One region of the Janthinobacterium sp. GW822-FHT07A03 genome, then DNA from elsewhere that is predicted to be linked to it. Evidence: predicted binding sites of a transcription regulator. Region 1 holds the regulator's gene; the other holds the start of a gene.
The links. Region 1 encodes FNR, which switches genes on or off when oxygen is low (the NO sensors DNR and NnrR bind a similar motif). Its sites were predicted from a motif close to TTGATNNNNATCAA; they were not measured.
Positions count from the first base shown of each region.

Region 2: a site for FNR is predicted at 7,137-7,150, ahead of AC1RJW_RS10875 (universal stress protein). Genes of this name have one in related genera too.

Region 1 is NZ_JBXAKW010000002.1:68,143-77,271, forward strand. It holds gene ccoG (cytochrome c oxidase accessory protein CcoG) at 1-1,130, shown strand, start outside; gene AC1RJW_RS06325 (FixH family protein) at 1,185-1,709, shown strand; gene fnr (fumarate/nitrate reduction transcriptional regulator Fnr) at 1,713-2,471, opposite strand; gene AC1RJW_RS06335 (response regulator) at 2,711-5,785, shown strand; gene AC1RJW_RS06340 (TOBE domain-containing protein) at 5,820-6,587, opposite strand; gene AC1RJW_RS06345 (sulfate/molybdate ABC transporter ATP-binding protein) at 6,628-7,329, opposite strand; gene modB (molybdate ABC transporter permease subunit) at 7,347-8,018, opposite strand; gene modA (molybdate ABC transporter substrate-binding protein) at 8,038-8,796, opposite strand; gene AC1RJW_RS06360 (putative DNA modification/repair radical SAM protein) at 8,938-9,129, shown strand, end outside.
Region 2 is NZ_JBXAKW010000003.1:277,971-287,099, forward strand. It holds gene AC1RJW_RS10830 (enoyl ACP reductase FabMG family protein) at 82-1,398, shown strand; gene AC1RJW_RS10835 (SDR family oxidoreductase) at 1,479-2,243, opposite strand; tRNA gene AC1RJW_RS10840 (tRNA-Leu) at 2,418-2,504, shown strand; gene AC1RJW_RS10845 (hypothetical protein) at 2,979-3,563, opposite strand; gene AC1RJW_RS10850 (Imm10 family immunity protein) at 3,812-4,204, opposite strand; gene AC1RJW_RS10855 (GNAT family N-acetyltransferase) at 4,352-4,768, shown strand; gene AC1RJW_RS10860 (M56 family metallopeptidase) at 4,776-5,522, shown strand; gene AC1RJW_RS10865 (hypothetical protein) at 5,587-6,087, shown strand; gene AC1RJW_RS10870 (class I SAM-dependent methyltransferase) at 6,094-6,894, opposite strand; gene AC1RJW_RS10875 (universal stress protein) at 7,315-8,151, shown strand; gene AC1RJW_RS10880 (hypothetical protein) at 8,221-9,090, shown strand.

The DNA of each region.
Region 1 (9,129 bases):
CCTATTTATTGTTCCTCGTCACGGCCATTGCCGGGCGGGTGTGGTGCGGGTTCTCTTGCCCGCAAACGGTATACACGGAAATCTTCCTGTGGGTCGAACGCCGCATCGAGGGCACGCGCAGCGCGCGCATGGCCCTCGACAAGCAGGGCCCCTCCGTGCGCAAGGCGTTCAAGAAGACGGCCAAGCACCTGGTATGGGGCGCCATCGCCCTGTGGACGGGCTTTACCTTTGTCGGCTACTTCACGCCGATCAAGGAACTGGCGCGCGAAGTGACCACCCTCAATTTCGGTCCCTGGGAATGGTTCTGGGTCTTGTTCTACAGTCTGGCAACCTACGGCAACGCGGGCTGGCTGCGCGAGCAGGTGTGCAAATACATGTGCCCCTACGCGCGCTTCCAGAGCGCCATGTTCGACCAGGACACCCTGATCATCACCTACGATGCCAAGCGCGGCGAACCACGCGGCGCCATGAGCAAGAAGGCCGGCAACAACGACAAGCTGGGCGACTGCATCGACTGCACCCTGTGCGTGCAGGTGTGTCCGACCGGCATCGATATCCGCAACGGCCTGCAGTATGAATGCATCGGCTGCGCCGCCTGCGTCGATGCCTGCAACAGCGTGATGGACAAGGTCGACCGGCCGCGGGGACTGGTACGCTACAGTACCGACCATGCGATGGAAAACAACTTCAATTCGCAGCAGATCCGCCAGCGCGCCATGCGCCCGCGCGTGCTGATCTACACTTCCATCCTGGCCCTGATCATCATCGCCGTGTGTACTTCGCTGGCCCTGCGCACGCCGCTGAAAATGGACGTGATCCGCGACCGCGGTTCGATGGGACGCGAAGTGGAAGATGGCATGATCGAAAACGTCTACCGCCTGCAGATCATGAACACCTCGGAGCAAAGCCAGCATTTCAAAATCAGTGTATCCGGTCTGCCGGGCCTGACCTTGTTGACGCGCAATGAAGTGACGTTGCAGCCGACGGAAACGCTGGGCTGGCCGATCCGCCTGCGCGTGCCGCACGGGGTCGGCGAGAAGGGGTCGAACAAGATTGCAATCGAATTGCACTCGCTGGACGACCCGTCGCTGCACGTGCGTGAAAGCGCGGTCTTCATCGTGCCGCGCTAATGCAGGAAGGCCGGTCCCCGCATGGGGACTGGCCAATTAATCAGGAGAAATACCATGTCCGACAGTCTGAAACTGCAACCTCCCGTTGCACCGTGGTACAAGCATCGCTGGCCATGGCTGCTGATGATCGGTCCCGGCCTGTCCGTGGTCGTCGGCAGTTTCATGGGCTATATTGCGTTTACGCAACCCGATGCGCTGGTGGTGGGCGATTATTACAAGCAGGGCAAGGCGATCAACCAGGATTTGAAGCGCGACACGATCGCCAGCGACCTGGCGATGGATACCACCCTGTCGTATGACGTGGCTGCAGCCCGCCTGAGCGGCTCCGTGCACAGCTTCGGCAAGGCGTACCAGGGGCCGTTGCAGTTGCACCTGGCGCATGCGACCCTGCCGGAAAAGGATATCAAGCTGCTGGTGCAACCCGATGCGGCCGGCAATTTTTCCGTGGCGCTGCCGATGCTCGAGCGCAGCCGCTGGCAGGTGCTGGTGGAAAACGACAAACGCGAGTGGCGCCTGTCCGGCATCTGGACCTGGCCCCTGCAGCGCAGCATCGCGCTGCACGCCGATGAAGAACTCTAAGCTTTACTTGCAGACGTCGGTGCCGGCCGTAATAGCCTTCAGTTTTGCCGGCTGCAGGATCTCGATCTCGCGGTTGGAGACGCGCAGCCAGCCTTCCTTCTTGAATTTCGACAATAAACGGCTGACGCTTTCGATGGTCAGGCCCAGGTAGTTGCCGATTTCCTCGCGCGACATGCGCAGCTGGAAATTGCTGCCCGAATAGCCGCGCGCTTCATAGCGCGACGCCAGGTTGACGATGAAGGCGGCAAAGCGCTGCGTCGCCTGCATATTGCCCAGCAACAGCATCACGCTTTGCTCGCGCGTGATTTCCTGGCTCATCATACGGTGGAAATGGCGCAGCAGGGTCGGCATATTACCCAGCAATTGTTCCAGGCTGGAAAACGGGATTTCACACACTTCGCTGTCTTCCAGCGCCACCGCATTACAGTGGTGGCGGTCGGCGCTGATGGCGTCCATGCCCAGCAGTTCACCCGCCATCTGGAAGCCCGTCACCTGCTCTTCGCCGCCCGGATTGATCTGGTACGTCTTGAAGTGCCCCAGGCGGATCGCGTACAGGTTCTGGAACGAGTCGCCGATGCGGAACAACGAGGCGCCGCGCACGATCTTGCGGCGGCGGCCGATGATCTGGTCCAGCCTGTCCATGTCGCCCACATCGAGGCCCATCGGCAGGCACAATTGATGCATGCTGCAGGTCGAGCATCGCGCACGCAACGCTTCCACGTTCACTGTGGGCAAGGTTGGAGTGAGTAGCGCTTCAGTCATGTCGGTACCTTTAAGAAAATGCAATAACAAGTTTACTGCATACAGGGTTGCCGTGTGCCAATTTCACCGCAATTTCGGCGAATAAACGACGTCCAGCCTTTAATTATATGGCAACATCGTCAAAAGCCCATGCGGGGCGGGCAATTTGCGCGGCGCCGCTTGCCAAGTTGATGTATTGATAGGAAAATTCCTGACAGCATTATCTGCCGCCTGTGCCGCACGGTACTGAAAAGGAAATCATGAAGCCTCTCGGCATCAAAGCAAAAGTCGCGCTGGCCACCAGCCTGACCTCGATCGCCATGATCGCGCTGGTCACCATGATCCAGGTGCAGCACATGCGCGACGACTTCACCCGTGTACTGCTGAGCCAGCAGTCGTCGCTGATCAGCCGCACCGCCGCCGAGCTCGACGACAAGCTGGGCATGCTGCTGCAGATCGTCACCCTGACGGCCCGGCAGCAGCCGCCGGAACTGATCGGCCAGCCCGCCCAATTGCGCGAATACTATTCGCGCCGCTCGATGCTGGTGCTGTTCGACGACGTGCTGGTGCTCGACGCGCACGGCGCCGTCGTGGCCGACATGCCGCTGGTCACGGGGCGCGCCGGCATCAACGTCGCCGAGCGCGAGTACTTCCAGACCGTGCTGCGCACGCGCCAGCCCATGATCACCGAGCCGATGCTGGGCAAATCGAGCGGCATGCCCATCGTGCAGATGGTGGCGCCCGTGCTGGCCGCCGATGGCCAGGTGGCCGGCGTGGTGATCGGCGTGCTGCGCCTGTACAAGGACAACCTGCTGGGGCGCCTGCGCTCGGAAAAGATCGGCAAGAGCGGCTATTACTTCATCCTCACGCGCGGCGCCGTGCCGCGCTATGTGCTGCACCCCGATACCAGCCGTTTGCTGCAGCCGCGCCTGCCGAACGCCAACCTGACGACCACCCAGCTGCTGAAGGACGATGGCGAAGGCACCATGGTCAGCACCAACAGCCGCGGCATCACGGCCGTCAACAGCTTCAAGCGCCTGAAATCGGTGAACTGGCTGCTGGCCGCCTCGCTGCCCCTCGACGACGCCTTCGAACCGTTCGACGGCGTGCTGTACCGGCTGGTGCTGTGGAGCATCCTCGCCTCGCTGCTGGCCGCGGCCGTTCTGGGCTGGGTCACCGTGCGCCTGCTCTCGCCCCTGGTGCGCCTGCGCGACACCCTGCAGGCGCTGCGCACCAGCGGCAGCCGCTTCACCCCCGTGCCGGTGCAGCAGCGCGACGAGATCGGCGAGCTGACGGAAGCCTTCAACGGCCTGATGAGCGAGCGCGACCGCCTGCAGCAGGAACTCGAATCGCGCGCGGCGGAGCTGGAACAGGAGCGCGACCGGGCCGAGGCGGCCAACCGCGCGAAGAGCGATTTCGTGGCCAACATGAGCCATGAAATCCGCACGCCCCTCAATGCCGTGCTGGGCATGGTGTATCTGCTGGGCAATACCAAGCTCGATACGGAACAGCGCAAGTACCTGACCATGGTGCGCGTGGCGGGCCAGTCGCTGCTGGGCATCCTCAACGACGTGCTCGACTATTCGAAGATCGAGGCGCGCCGCATGGAATTGTCGCCCGTCGAATTCGACCTCGACGAGGTCATGAACACGCTGGCCACGACGATGACGATGAATGCGGGCGAAAAGGAGCTGGAACTGGCGATTGCCGTCGAGCCCGACGTGCCGCGCCGCCTCGTGGGCGACGCCCAGCGCCTGCAGCAGATTCTCGTCAACCTGGCCGGCAACGCCATCAAGTTTACCGAGAGCGGCGAAGTGGTGGTGGCCGTCAGCCTGGCCGAGAAAGAGAACGGGCGCGCCTGGCTGCGCTTCGAAGTGCGCGATACGGGCATCGGCATGACGGAACTGCAGCAACAGCAGCTGTTTGCCGCGTTTTCGCAGGGTGACCAGAGCATCACGCGGCGCTTCGGCGGCACGGGCCTGGGCCTGGCCATCAGCAAGCAGCTGATCCACATGATGGGCGGCGACATCGCCGTCGCCAGCAGCGAAGGCAAGGGCAGCCGCTTCTGGTTCAGCGTGCCCTTCGAGATGCTGGCGCAGCCGGCCGAAACGCGGCGCACGCCCACCCTGGGCCAGCTGCGCCTGCTGGTGGCCGACGATAACCGCACCACGCGCGAACTGATCGTCAAGCTGATCGAGGCGTGGGGCTGGCTGGCCGACGAAGTGGACTCCGGCTTTGCCGCCATCGAACTGTACCGCGAACGCCTGGCGCAGCAGCAGCCATACGACGTGGTGCTGGCCGACTGGCACATGCCCGTGATGGACGGCCTGGCCACGGCCAAGGCCATCCGCCAGGCGGCCAGCGGCCAGCGCCAGCCCATCGTGGTGATGGTCAACGCCTTCGCCCGCAACCACTTGGAAGAAATTTCCAGCGCGGCCGAGGCCGACGTCGTGCTGATGAAGCCGATTACGGGCTCGAGCCTGTTCGACGCCCTGCACCAGGCGCTGATTACCAAGAACGACGGCGGCGAGCAGCGCATCCTGCACCAGCCGCTGGGCACGGAACTGGCCGGCGTGCATTTCCTGCTGGTGGAAGACAACCATTTGAACCAGGCCGTGGCGCGCGGCATCCTCGAACACATGGGCGCCACCCTGGACGTGGTGGGCGACGGCTTGCAAGCCGTGGAACGGCTGCGCACGGAAGCGCTGCGCTACGACATCGTGCTGATGGACATGCAGATGCCCGTCATGGACGGCTTCAGCGCCACCCACATCATCCGCACGGAACTGCGCTTGAACCTGCCCGTGATCGCCATGACGGCCGGCGTGCTGGCGTCCGAGCGCGAGCGCTGCATGACGGCCGGCATCAGCGATTTCATCGCCAAGCCCGTGGTGGTGGAAGAGATGATGGAAGTCATCCTGCGCCACCTGCCCAAGCGCCCGCCAGTGCAGACGGCCGGGCCGGCGCCCGTTGCCGATGAGGAAGTGTTTTCCATGGCGCCGCTGATGCGCGTGATGGGGCGCGATGCAAAAGGGCGCGGCGTGCTGCGGCGCATGGTGGAAGACGCGCTGAACAAGGGCATGACGCCCGTGCGCGACGCCGAAACGGCGTTGCAGGCGGGCCGCCACAGCGACGTGGCGCGCATCCTGCACGGCGTGCGCGGCTCCGTCGGCACCCTGGGCACGAAACGCCTGATCCGCGCCGCCTTCGCCACCGAGGAAGCCATCGACGCGGGCCGCCTGGACGAGGTGCCGGCGCTGCTGGCGCAGACGGCGCAGGAGCTGGAACAGGCGCTGGCGGCGGCAGCGGATTGGTTGTCCAGGCTGAAAGATTAAGCCTGCAACATAAAACTGGGGTCAGCGTCGCCGCTTACGCCGGCACGCCCAAAATCACGCTGGAGGCCTTGAAAATCGCCGTTACGCTGCTGCCGATCTCGATGCCCAGGTCGGTGCTGCTCTGGTTCGTGATGATGGCGGCGATGGTGCCGCCACGGGGCAAATCCAGCACCACTTCCGTGTTGACGGCGCCCGTCTGCACGCGCGTGATGGTGCCGGCCAGCTGGTTGCGCGCCGAAAAGCGCGCGCCTTCACTGTCCGCCACGAGGATGATCGACGACGCCTTGATCAGCGCAAACGCTTCCGCGCCCGGCACCAGGCCCAGGTTTTCGCTGCTGTCACGCGTGACGATGGCGACGATATGCTGTCCGCCCGGCAATTCCAAGGTCACTTCGTCGTTGACGGCGCCTTGTTTCAGTTCAGCAACTTTGCCCAGGAATTGATTGCGTGCCGTGGTTTTCATGGCCATTCTCCGTATGAGTAAAAGATCGTCGGCGATGCCTTCCGCCTGGCTGCCCAGCTGGCGCAGATAGCGGGCATGCTCACGCTCGATGATACGGAAATTGTCGACCAGCTGGCGCCCACGCTGCGTTAGCCGCGTGCCGCCGCCGCCCTTGCCGCCCGTCAGACGCTCGACCAATGGCTCGCCGGCCAGGTTGTTCATCGCGTCGATGGCGTCCCAGGCCGCCTTGTAGCTCATCTTGACGAGTTTGGCCGCCTGCGTGATGGAGCCGCATTCGGCGATGGCGCCCAGCAATTCCACCCTGCCGGCGCCGCCCAGGTTTTCTCCGCCCACCGTCATCCATACCGAACCTTGCAGGCCGATTTCCGCTGCTGCCGATTTATCCAATGCGTTCACCCAATGCCTTATTTTCTTCCATGCTGTCAATTTGTCCGTCACGCAAGTAAAGCACATGTTCGCCCAGGATGCGCGCATCTTCGGGATCATGTGTGATCAGGATCATGGGCACGTCCAGGCGCTGCTGCCACTGGCTCAGTTCCAGCCGCATTTTGACACGCAGGGCCGGATCGAGGGCGGCAAACGGCTCGTCGAGCAGCAGCGCGGCCGGTTTGGCCACGAGTGCCCTCGCCAGCGCCACCCTTTGGCGCTGGCCTCCGGACAACTCGTCGGGGAACTGGTGCGCCAGTTCCTGCAAGTGGAATGCGTCCAGCCAATGCTCGACCTTCTGCAATTTTTCGCGCGCACGCGGATTGAACCAGCCGCGCGCCAGGCCGAAGCCCACGTTCTGGCGCACCGTCAGGTGCGGGAACAGCGCGTAATCCTGGAACAGGTAGGCGACATTGCGCTGCTGCGGCGGCAAGTTGATGCCGGCGGCGGAATCGAACAGGGTGCGCCCGTTCAGGCGGATATGGCCAGCGTCCGGTGTAAACAGTCCGGCGATGGCTTTCAGGGTCATGCTCTTGCCGGCGCCGGACGGGCCATACACGGCGATGCGCTGGCTGCTGGAGGTGCATTGCACCTGCATGTCGAAGCGGCGTTTGCCGGAGCGCAAGGTGGCGCGAATGTCGAGGTCGAGTTGCATGGGCGTCATCCTCAGCGTCATTTGTGCGCGATGCGCCCGGGCGCCAGGCGGCCGGCCGACAGCAGCACCACGATGCACACGGCAGAGGTGATCAGCACCAGGGTGTTGGCCACGTCGTCCTGGCCCGCCTGCACGGCTTCATACACGGCGACGGATAAAGTCTGCGTCTTGCCGGGAATGCTGCCGGCCACCATCAGGGTGGCGCCGAATTCACCCAGCGCGCGCACGAATCCCAGCAGCACGCCGGCCAGGATGCCGCGCCAGGCCAGCGGTAACGTGACGCGGAAGAAAATCGCCAGCTCCGAAATGCCCAGCACGCGGGCCGCCTGCTCCAGCTGCCCGTCGACCGCTTCGAAGGCGGCGCGCGCGGGCTTGAAGACGAGGGGAAAGGCAACCACCGTGGAAGCGATCACGGCGCCCTGCCACGTAAAGATCAGGTTGATGCCGAAGTTGTCCTGCAGCCAGATGCCCAGCGTGCCGCGCCGGCCCAGCAGCACCAGCAGGTAATAGCCGAGCACGGTGGGCGGCATCACCATCGGCAGGGTCAGGAGGGCATCGAGCAGCTCGCGCCCGGGAAAACGCGTGCGCGCCAGCAGATAGCCCGTACCGATGCCGAGCAGCAAATTGAGCGCCGTGGCCCAGGCCGCTACTTTGAGCGACAGGGCCAGCGCGGTCCAGGCGATATCCATGCGAGCGCTTACCTAAAAATCAGGGCTTTTTAAAACCGTATTTGGCCAGAATGGCTTGCGCCGGCGCCGTTTGCAGGTAGCTGACGAAGCGCTTCGCTTCGGCGGCATTGCTGCTGCCCTTGATGGTGGCGATCGGGTACAGCACGGGCGCGTCGAGCGGCACCTCCAGCACCACGTTGACCTTGTCTTTCATGATGGCCGCGTCGGTGGCGTACACAAAGCCCGCATCGACTTCGCCGCGCGCCACGTAATCGAGCGACTGGCGCACGTTCTGCGTGCCGATGGCTTTCGGCTGCACGGCGTCCCACAGATTCGCCTTCTTCAGCGCGCCTTCGGAGTAACGGCCGACGGGCACGCTGGCCGGGTTGGCGATGGCCACGCGGGTCACGCCCTTGTGCGTCAGGTCCGCCAGGCTCTTGATGCCCAGCTTGCTGTCGTGCGGCACGATCAGCACCAGGCTGTTGCCGACGAAGTCCATGCGGTCGGCCGGCAATACCAGGCCCTGCTTTTGCGCCGCGTCCATGGTTTCCTGGTCCGCCGAGGCAAACACGTCCACGGGCGCGCCCTTGACGATCTGCTGCAGCAGCACGCCCGAGGCGGCGAAGTTCAAGGACACCTTGCTGCCCGGATACTGCGCCTCGTAGCTTTGCGCCGCATCCTTGAACGCGTTCGTCAGGCTGGCCGCGGCCGACACCACCACTTCGCCGGCAACGGCGGAGGTGGCGGCGGTGGCGAGGAGGGCGGCGCCAAGCAGGCGGGCGAGGGAGGTGAGGCGCATGATCGTATCCTTGTAAAGTGAACGGTGAACAAGGAGCGTAATATACACTTATATATAGCGTTCTGCCATTGCACAGATCAAGCCGGTACAAGGCCAGTTCCCTGATATACTGTATATAAACACAGTATATCGAGGTGAGCCATGGAATTGACGGACAAGCTGGAAATCCTGGCCGATGCGGCCAAGTACGATGCGTCCTGTGCCAGCAGCGGCGCACCGAAGCGCGATTCCATCGGCAAGGACGGCTTTGGCGCCGCCTCGGGCATGGGCATTTGCCACAGCTACACGCCGGACGGGCGCTGCGTCTCGCTGCTGAAGATACTGTTGACCAAT
Region 2 (9,129 bases), on a different contig from region 1:
GCGCATAATTTCACACTATGTTGAACCAGCGGGCAGCAGCACCAGCCATCTGCCCTGCTAATTTTTGAATGAATTGACACCATGACCGAGATCACGTCCCTGAGAGACATCCCGCAAAAAAATATCTTCCGCAAGGGCGACACCTTTGTGCTGTTCGGCGAGCTGTTCGGCCGCGGCTATGTGAATGGCTTGCTGGACGAAGCGCGCAAGGCGGGCATGAATATCGTCGGCATGACGGTCGGCCGCCGCGATGAAAACATGGCGCTGCGCCCCCTGAACGCGGAAGAGCTGGCGGAAGCCGAAGCCAACCTGGGTGGCCGCATCATCAATGTGCCGCTGATGGCCGGTTTCGACCTCGACGCGCCCGCCGGCGAACCGACGCCGACGGCCCTGCTGGCCGACATGACCCTGAAAAGCTGGCAGGAAGACAAGCTGGACTGGGCGCAGATCGAACGCTGCCGCGAAGCCGGCATCGCCCGCTTCAGCACGTCCGTGGCCAAAGCCATGGCCGAACTGGACAGCCTGATTCCTGACGGCAGCAATGTGTATTTCGCCCACACCATGGCGGGCGGCATTCCAAAGGTCAAGGTCTTCCTGGCGATCGCCAACCGCATCTACAAAGGCCGTGGCGAGCGCTTCATGTCTTCGCGCGCCCTGCTCGACAGCGACCTGGGCAAGTTGATCCTGATGAACTTTGACGAAGTCACGGCCAACACCCTGCAGCACCTGATCGACGGCAGCGCCGCCATCCGCGCCCGCATCGAGCAAACGGGCGGCCAGGTGCGCTACAGCGCCTACGGCTACCACGGTACCGAGATCTTGATCGACGGCAAATACCAGTGGCAAACCTACAGCAACTACACGCAAGGCCTGGCCAAGATGCGCCTGGAAAACGTGGCCAAGGCCGCGTGGGAAAAAGGCATCAAGGCGACCGTCTTCAATTGCCCGGAAATCCGCACGAATTCATCCGACATTTTCGTCGGCGTGGAACTGTCGCTGTTCCCCCTGCTCGACGCGCTGAAAAAAGAAGGCGGCGCTGCCTGGGCCGAAGAGCAATGGGAAACCTGCCAGGGCTTGCTGGAAGACGGCGTGTCGCTGCAAGACTTGCTCGACCGTATCGCCGCCTACAACGGCGACGCCACCAGCGTGCAGTTCCGCAACTTCGCTGCCTGGCCGATGGACAACACGCCGGAGCTGGCCGAAGTCATGATCGGTACCTCGGACGACATCACCAAGCTGCACAAGGACCGCAAGGAACTGATCACCGACCACCTGAGCTCGCTGGTGCTGGAAGGCACGGGCCCGCTGATGTTCCACGCCATGTCGGAGCCGCAAGCGCCCGTCGTCTGGCTCAACCACGACATCATCGCGCGCCAGCTGAACTCGGTTCACAACTGAGCTTGAAACTGAACTTGATGTAGCAACACACCACCGACGGCCCGGCTCATCCCCGGGCCGTCGGCGTTTCTGCGCGTGCCTTATGCGCGCACGATGGACACGCCGCCGTCGGCCAGCAGCGCCGTGCCGGTGGTGAAGCTCGATGCATCGGAGGCCAGGTACAGCGCCGAGCGGGCGATCTCGTCCGGCGTAGCCAGACGTTTCAAGGCATGCAAGCCCGCCACGAAGGCCAGCGCTTCGGGCGTATTCGCCACTGCCCGCCCCATGGGCGTATCGGTGCCGCCCGGCAGCAGGGCATTCACGCGCACGCCCGCCGCGCCATACTCGGCCGCCAGGGCCTTGGTCAAGCCGATCACGCCCGCCTTGCTGGCCGCATACGCGGCCATGCCGGCCATGCCCAGCGTATGCCCGACAAAGGTCGAGGTAAAAATCAGCGAACCGCCGCCGCGCGCCGCCATGGCGGGCAGCTGATATTTTGCCGCCAGGAAGGCACTGGTGAGATTGGTATCGACCGCCGCCCGCCAGTCGTCCAGGGCAAGCTCGGGCGTGGGTCCCATGGGCCCCAGGGTGCCCGCATTATTGAAGGCGATATCGAGGCCGCCAAAGCGTTGCAGCGCCAGCGCCACGGCCCCTTGCGCGCACGCCGCGTCGGCCACATCGCCGGCGCAGGCCACGGCTTGCGCGCCGCCGTCCGCCAGCTGCGCCACCAGCGCCTCGAGCTCCTTCTGCCGCCGCGCCACCAGCACCAGCCGCGCGCCATGGCGGGCAAACAGCCGCGCCGCCGCATGGCCGATGCCCGAGCTGGCACCCGTGATGATGGCGACCTTATTTTCCAGTTGCAACATTTGATTTCCTTTCAAGTGATTGAAAGGAAAAAGATAGGCCGGCAAGCCCGGTGCGGCACTCCGCTTCTTGCGCTGGAATCGCCGCCGTCAACGATTCTGCATGCTTGTGCAAAACACACGCCAAGCATAAAACTTGCCAGATTGTGACAAATCAGTGATAATGCGTCTCGCGTTGCCGGGATGGCGGAATAGGTAGACGCACGGGACTCAAAATCCCGCGCTGGAAACAGCGTGCCGGTTCGATTCCGGCTCCCGGCACCACAGAACACTTTAGTTGTACCTGATCAAACCCGCCCATCGCCAGATGCTGCGGGTTTTTTTATTGGCTGCCCGTCGCTTTACAAATCGCATACATTATTGAATTTAGCGATATGACCCAGTACTTCTTTCTAGAGCGCGGAGCCCCCCCCCCCCCCCGACGGGAAATGGCGATGGCGCAAGCCAACCTCGATGAAGTGTTGGGTGAGCACCTCGACCTCATCGAGCACTAACTGACACATGCAGTCATCGATCCCAACTGGCGGGCCTGCAACCGCACTGGGCCCCTACCGGCCAGAAAGCAAATGATGCAGTGCTGCGAAAATTACTCGAATGAGATACGGAATGGAGTTCCGAGAAAGCCGAGAAATTTGCAGGAATCAAATCCATGATAAAAGAAACTAAAGGGACACGAATTAGCCTCTTGGGCAGTTACTCTCCACTAGAAGTGACGCACGCATCGCTCTGACTCTGTCGCTAGTTATTGCTATGCTGAATCACTGCCTCATTGAACGTACCTCCCTGAAGATCGCATTGCGCCCTTAGCCAGAACGATGAGCTTCCGTGAGTATCAAATAATCCAGTCATCGTCACAATCTCTGAATCACTGAAACTACCTGATGCTTGATTCCAGTTGCGAAGCGTGCCATAGGATGTGTTTCCCGGTGGAGAAATCTTTCTTTGGACATCAACCCGACATAGCTCAAGCAGCTCAGCCTTCTTGAGAGGTCTTGCTAGCTCAACTTGACTAATGACACACTGGCGGGTCCTTTGGATTTCGTCCACAACATCCTTGCGCCCAGTGTCAGACTTCAAATCCGTTTGCTTTAACAGAATACCAATCTGCGTATCCACTGCTTCAGACACCTCGCTACCAAATGAGACAGAGCCTTTTTTGTTTGCGAAATCCACGGCAGCCTTGTATACGTCGGCAGACTTGGTATCAATACCAAGTCCACAAAGCTTCAGCGCTCTGTTTATCGGATCATCAGAAGAAACACGCTGCCCAGCACAGCCGCCGAGAATCGTTCCGAGAAGAAGCAAGACAAGTATTTTACGCATAGACATCCCTTAAAAACTGAATCAAATATTTCCTTGAGGAATAACGAATTTCCATGTGGACTGGTTGACATGATTGATATACAGCAAGAAAAACCTTTCTTTCGGCTTACCTCGAATGCCGTGCGCATAAGCGTGAGGGTTCTGCTACTGCGTAAATTTCTTTACCGTTATGGATCACGCGAATGCCTATGTTATTGCTCGTGATGATCCTCCTGAACCTTGATCCGCTCGTGCGGTGTCCACGCAGATCAACGTTCCTCGCGATAGTAGTCGCAGCCTTCAAACGTGGTGCGCAGCGCCTGTTGCAGCTGGGCGTAGCGCTCAGGGGTCAGGTTGAAACGCACGTCGATCTGGCCGTCGTCATCCATCTGCATGGCCGCCTCGGCATCCATCTGCACGGACAGGCGGTTCGGATGCAGGATCACGGCGTGCATGTGGCCATACCAGGCAAATTCCTGGCCGCAATATTCAATATACGGTTCGTCCATGCCCATGGCCACGTCCTGCTCGTCGTATTCATCGGCGCGCTGCAGCATCAGGTAGACGGGCTCGCCTTTGCCGGCTGGCGCGGCCAGGGTGGTGATCAGGGCGTCGTCTTCATTGATGACGGACAACTCGGTGGCGGTAAATCCTGCGGACATGGCGTGCTTTCAACAAATGATTGGATGACGCCACCATAGCGCAAAAGCGCCGCGGACGACATAGCGCGCGGCGAATAAAGCGTGCCGCCCCCGGCCGCGCTCGCCGCCTATAATGGCCATTCCATCCATATTGCACAGGAGACCGTCTTGACCGCAGCATCGCCCTACACCACCCGCCTGGCCATTCCCTCCATCGCCACCTACCAGCAGCTGCGCGTCGCCGCCGGCCTGAGTGCGAAAAGCACGGCGGCGGCGGCCAAGGGCTTGCCGAATTCCCTGTTTGCCGTGCAAGTGCTGCATGGCGACGAGGTCGTCGGCATGGGCAGGGTCATCGGCGATGGCGGCTGCTTCTTCCAGGTCACCGATATCGCCGTGCTGCCGGCCCACCAAGGCAAGGGCCTGGGCAAGCTGATCATGCGCGAGATCATGCGCTTCATCGAGACGGGCGTGCCGGAAAGCGCGTACGTCAGCCTGATCGCCGATGGCCAGGCGCAAGACCTGTATGTGCAATTCGGTTTCCAGCACACGGCGCCCGCCTCGGTCGGCATGGCGCTGAAGCGCTAGGCGCCCGATGCCTGCCTGGCTGCTATGCAGCATGGCGCTGGCGCTGCTGTTGAGCGCTGCCGCCTGGCGCGCCGAGCGCGCGCGGCAGCGGCGCGGGCGCACGACACGCTGGCTGTGGCTGGCGGCCATCGCCGCGTCCGTCACCTTGCCCCTGGCATGGCTGCCCGGCGTACTGGCGGCCATGCCGGCGGAGCAGGCACAGCTGAAACTGGGCTGGTTTGTCTTATCGAGCGGCATGCTCTTGCTGCTGGCGCTGCGCAGCGTCTGGCTGCTGTCGCACCAGCGGCGCTGGCAGAAAACATCGTTGCTGGGCACGCCCGTGTACTTGAGCGGCGGCATCGGCCCCTGCGTGGCGGGACTGCTGCGGCCGCGCATCGTGATGCCCGTCTGGCTGCAACTGATTCCTCCGCAGCAACAGGCGCTGCTGCTGGCGCACGCACAATGCCGGCTGGCCGCGCGCGACCCGCAGTTGCTGGCCCTGGCCTACACATTGATGATTATCATGCCGTGGAATGTGCCCCTGTGGTGGCAGCTGCACCGGCTGCGCTTTGCCATCGAGGTCGATTGCGATGCGCGCATGCTGGCGCACGGCCACGCGCTGCGCGACTATGCCGCCGTCCTGCGCCGGCACGGCCAGTATTATTCGGGCTTGACGGGCGCCTCGCCCATCGTGCTGAACGATCCGCTGGCATTGCGCCGGCGACGGCGGATCATGGCCAGATTTACCCGGGACCGGGCGGCGAACTTGCTATAGTAGCGGCAACGCCGCGCGGCACGCCCGCGCCCCTGGCTCCCCCCTTAGAAATCAGAGAGATACCATGCTTTACCTGCTTGCCATCGTGATCGTCATCGCCCTGCTGTACTACGTCTTCAGCGGCCGCACGCCCGTCAAACCGCTGCACAAGCCGCTCCTCTCCGTGCGCCAGTACGTGCCGGCGATCCCTGCGGGCGCACCCGCGCACCACTGGAGCGACGAGGGGCGCTTTGCATCGGAAGTGGAAAACGAAGCGATGTACCAGCCCGCCATCGCCAAGCTGGCTGGCGAGCACGGCCCCGGCAACGCGGAAGAAAAATGCCTGGCCCTGCTCGTCTGCGACGATGCCAACCCGTTCCAGGACAAGGCCATCGCCGTCTTCATCGATAGCCTGCTGGTGGGCTACCTGTCGCACAACGACGCCCTGCGCCTGCGCCGCAACCTGGGCCGCCAGGACCTGGTGGGCCAGCTGACCTCGTGCGACGCCGTCATCCGCGGCGGCGGCCTGTGGAACGGCAAGCGCCTGTCGTATGCCGTGTGGCTGGACTTGCAGCCGTACAATTAATGACCGCTATAGCGCGCGCGCCAGCCTGACGGCCCGCGTGGCAATAAAGCTGGGCAGGAATTTTTCAATTTCAAAGCGCGGGTGGGGATGCATTTCCTCGTGGTAACCCGCCAGCACGAAGCCCGCCGCCAGCTGGCCGCCAATCTGGCTGTCCAGGCCGTGGCCGAAGACCAGCGCCTCGCCCTTTTCCATGCGCGCCGCCAGCGCATCGGCATCCATATCCTCCACATCCGAATACGGCAGCACGAAACGGGGGCGTATCAAGCCCTGCTGTGCCCATTGCGGATCGCGGTCGCCGATGAACACGGCCGGGTTGAAGAAACTGCTCAGCAGCACGCCGCCATCGGCCAGCACGCGCGCGCATTCGCGCCACACGGGGGCGATATCGGGCACGTACTGGTTCGACACGGGGTGGATGATGACATCGAAGCTGGCGTCGGCAAAGCGGGCCAGGTCGCGCATGTCGCCCTGGACGGTGGCCAGTTGCAAGCCGTCGCGTTCGGCCACCATGCGGTCTTGCGCCAGTTGCTGTTCAGACAGGTCGAAGACGGTGACGTGCGCGCCGGCGGCAGCCAGCACGGGCGCCTGCTGCCCGCCGGCACCGGCCAGGCACAGGATGCGCTTGCCGCGCACCTCGTCCAGCCAGCCGGCCGGAAAGGGACCTGGTGTCAGATGGATTTGCCACTGCCCGGCACGGGCCGCGGCGATGGTGGCGCTGTCGACGGGCTGCGACCACGGGCTGTTCCGTGCAGCCTGGGCATCCCAGGCTTGCTGATTGTGCCGCAAGAAGTTGTTACCTAAAGGCATCCTCATCCTTTCAGAAAAAAACAGGACACGAATGTAGCATGACTCCAGGCAAGGCGCCGCACTGCGCGTGCTGGCCGAAAAAGAATACGAGAAGGCATGGAAGCCCGAGAAGTGAACTCCCGCCACGGCCAGCGTTGTTGCGTCACACAAGGAAGTGCCGGACAGATGGCGCCGGCGCCGATGCAGACCACTGGAAGGGCAAGGAGTTCGATGCCATTATCGCCTGCAGGGGGCCAGGCATTTTGATGCACATCAAATAGATCGACATTTCCTGGCTTTGGCCTTGCGAAAGGTCATGGCTCGTATTTTTTTGACCCACGTCAAGTTCCGCATAAGAAAACTGCCCGCCGGCACGGCAATGCTGGACTTGCCCGTGTTGCCGTTCTAGCCTTGTTGCCATCCTGACTAGCGAATGACACCATGGCTTACAAATCCATCCTCGTCCACGCCGACCTGTCGCGCCATGCGCCGCAGCGCATCGCCATCGCGGCACGGCTGGCGCACGCGTACCAGGCGCACCTGATCGGCGCCGCCATGACGGGCGTGTCGCGCTTTACCCTGGAAAACAACCGCGGCATGCGCGGCGGCGCCGTGGCGGCGCAGATCAATGCCCTGCACGGGCAGGCGGAACAGGCGCTGGCCCAGTTTGAAACGCTGGCGCGCCAGGCCGGCGCCGTCTCGCTCGAGCGGCGCCTGATCGAAGACGATGAAGATGGCGGCATGGCCGTCAGCGCCCGCTACAGCGACTTGACCGTGCTCAGCCAGCACGACGACAGCGAAGCGCTGCCCGGCGCCATGAGCGACCTGGTGCCCTACGTCATGCTGAACGCGGCCCGGCCCGTGCTGATCGTGCCGCGCAGCGGTCAATTCATGGAACTGAACCACACGGTGGTGGTGGCCTGGGATGGCAGCATGGAAGCGACGCGCGCCATCGGCCACGCCCTGCCCCTGTTGCGCGCGGCGCGCCTGGTGGTGCTGGCCCTGCTGCATCCGCCCGCCGGCCACGCGCAGCCGGCCCGCCATCCGGGCGCCGACATCGCCGCCTACCTGAGCCGCCATGGCGTGCCCGTCGAGGTGCGGCCCGCCATCACCACGGGCGACATCGGCGCAGCGCTGCTGGCCATGGCCGCCGAAGTGCATGCGAACCTGCTCGTGATGGGCGGCTACGGCCACGCGCGCTTCCGCGAAATCCTGCTGGGCGGCGTGACGGAAACCGTGCTGCGCCAGATGACCTTGCCCGTGCTGATGGCGCACTGAGGTCCCGCGCGCCACGTTTTGTTGCACAATGGCTATACTTGCCTGATTTTTCATATCAAGGCAATGTAGATGAAGCAACAACTGATCAATTGGGGCAGCGCCCTGGCGCCGTTCGGCAGCGACCTGCTGTGGACCGTCCTGCCGTGGATGCTGCTGTATGGCGTGATCGGCTTTGTGCTGGCGCTCGGCATCTGCCACCAGCTGGCCAGAAAATGCCTGCTGGTGCGCCGTCCGCCCGCCTGGCACGTGGCGGCCAAGCTCAGCTATGTGTTGATCCTGCTCGCGCTGCCGCTCCTCGGCGGCGGGCTTGGCGCCGTGCACAGCGTGCACCGCGTGGTCAACCAGGCCCTCGAGCGCGACCTGCAGCCGGTGGTCGAAGCGCAGATGCCGGCGCTGCGCGTCTACCTGGAACAGCAGGCCAGGCTGATCGCCCCGGGCCAGCCGGTCAGCATGCGCAGCCTGCTCGAGCCCTTCGTGCAAGACCTGTATTACCGGCCCACCTCGGACGGTTACTGGGAACGCAGCAAGGCGCGCTGGATCAATGAATTCATCCTGCGCCGCGGCAGCGTGCTGCTGACGCAGGTGCTGCAGGAACAGCTGATCGCCAGGGTCGGCCTGCTGGGCGAAGCGCTCAAGGGCGCCAACTTCCGTGGCCAGGCGACGGGCGAGCTGGCCAGCCTGGGCACCGACCTGGCCGTGCGGCTGACCACCGATGTGGCGCGCCAGGCCGACTTCAGCAAACTCGATAAATCCGTGCCGATGATCTTCATCGACGCCATCAAACGCCAGGCCGGCGCGTATTTCAATTCGCTCAAGATCACGCTGGGCCTGTTCGCGCTGCTAACGCTGCTGCTGGTGTGGGGCGAGATCATGCTGTACCGCCACTATTACCTGCGCCGCCAGCCGGCCGCCACGGCCCTGCCCGTGCCACCGACGTAAAAAAAGCCGCCCCTCCTTGCGGACGGGGCGGCTTTTCAT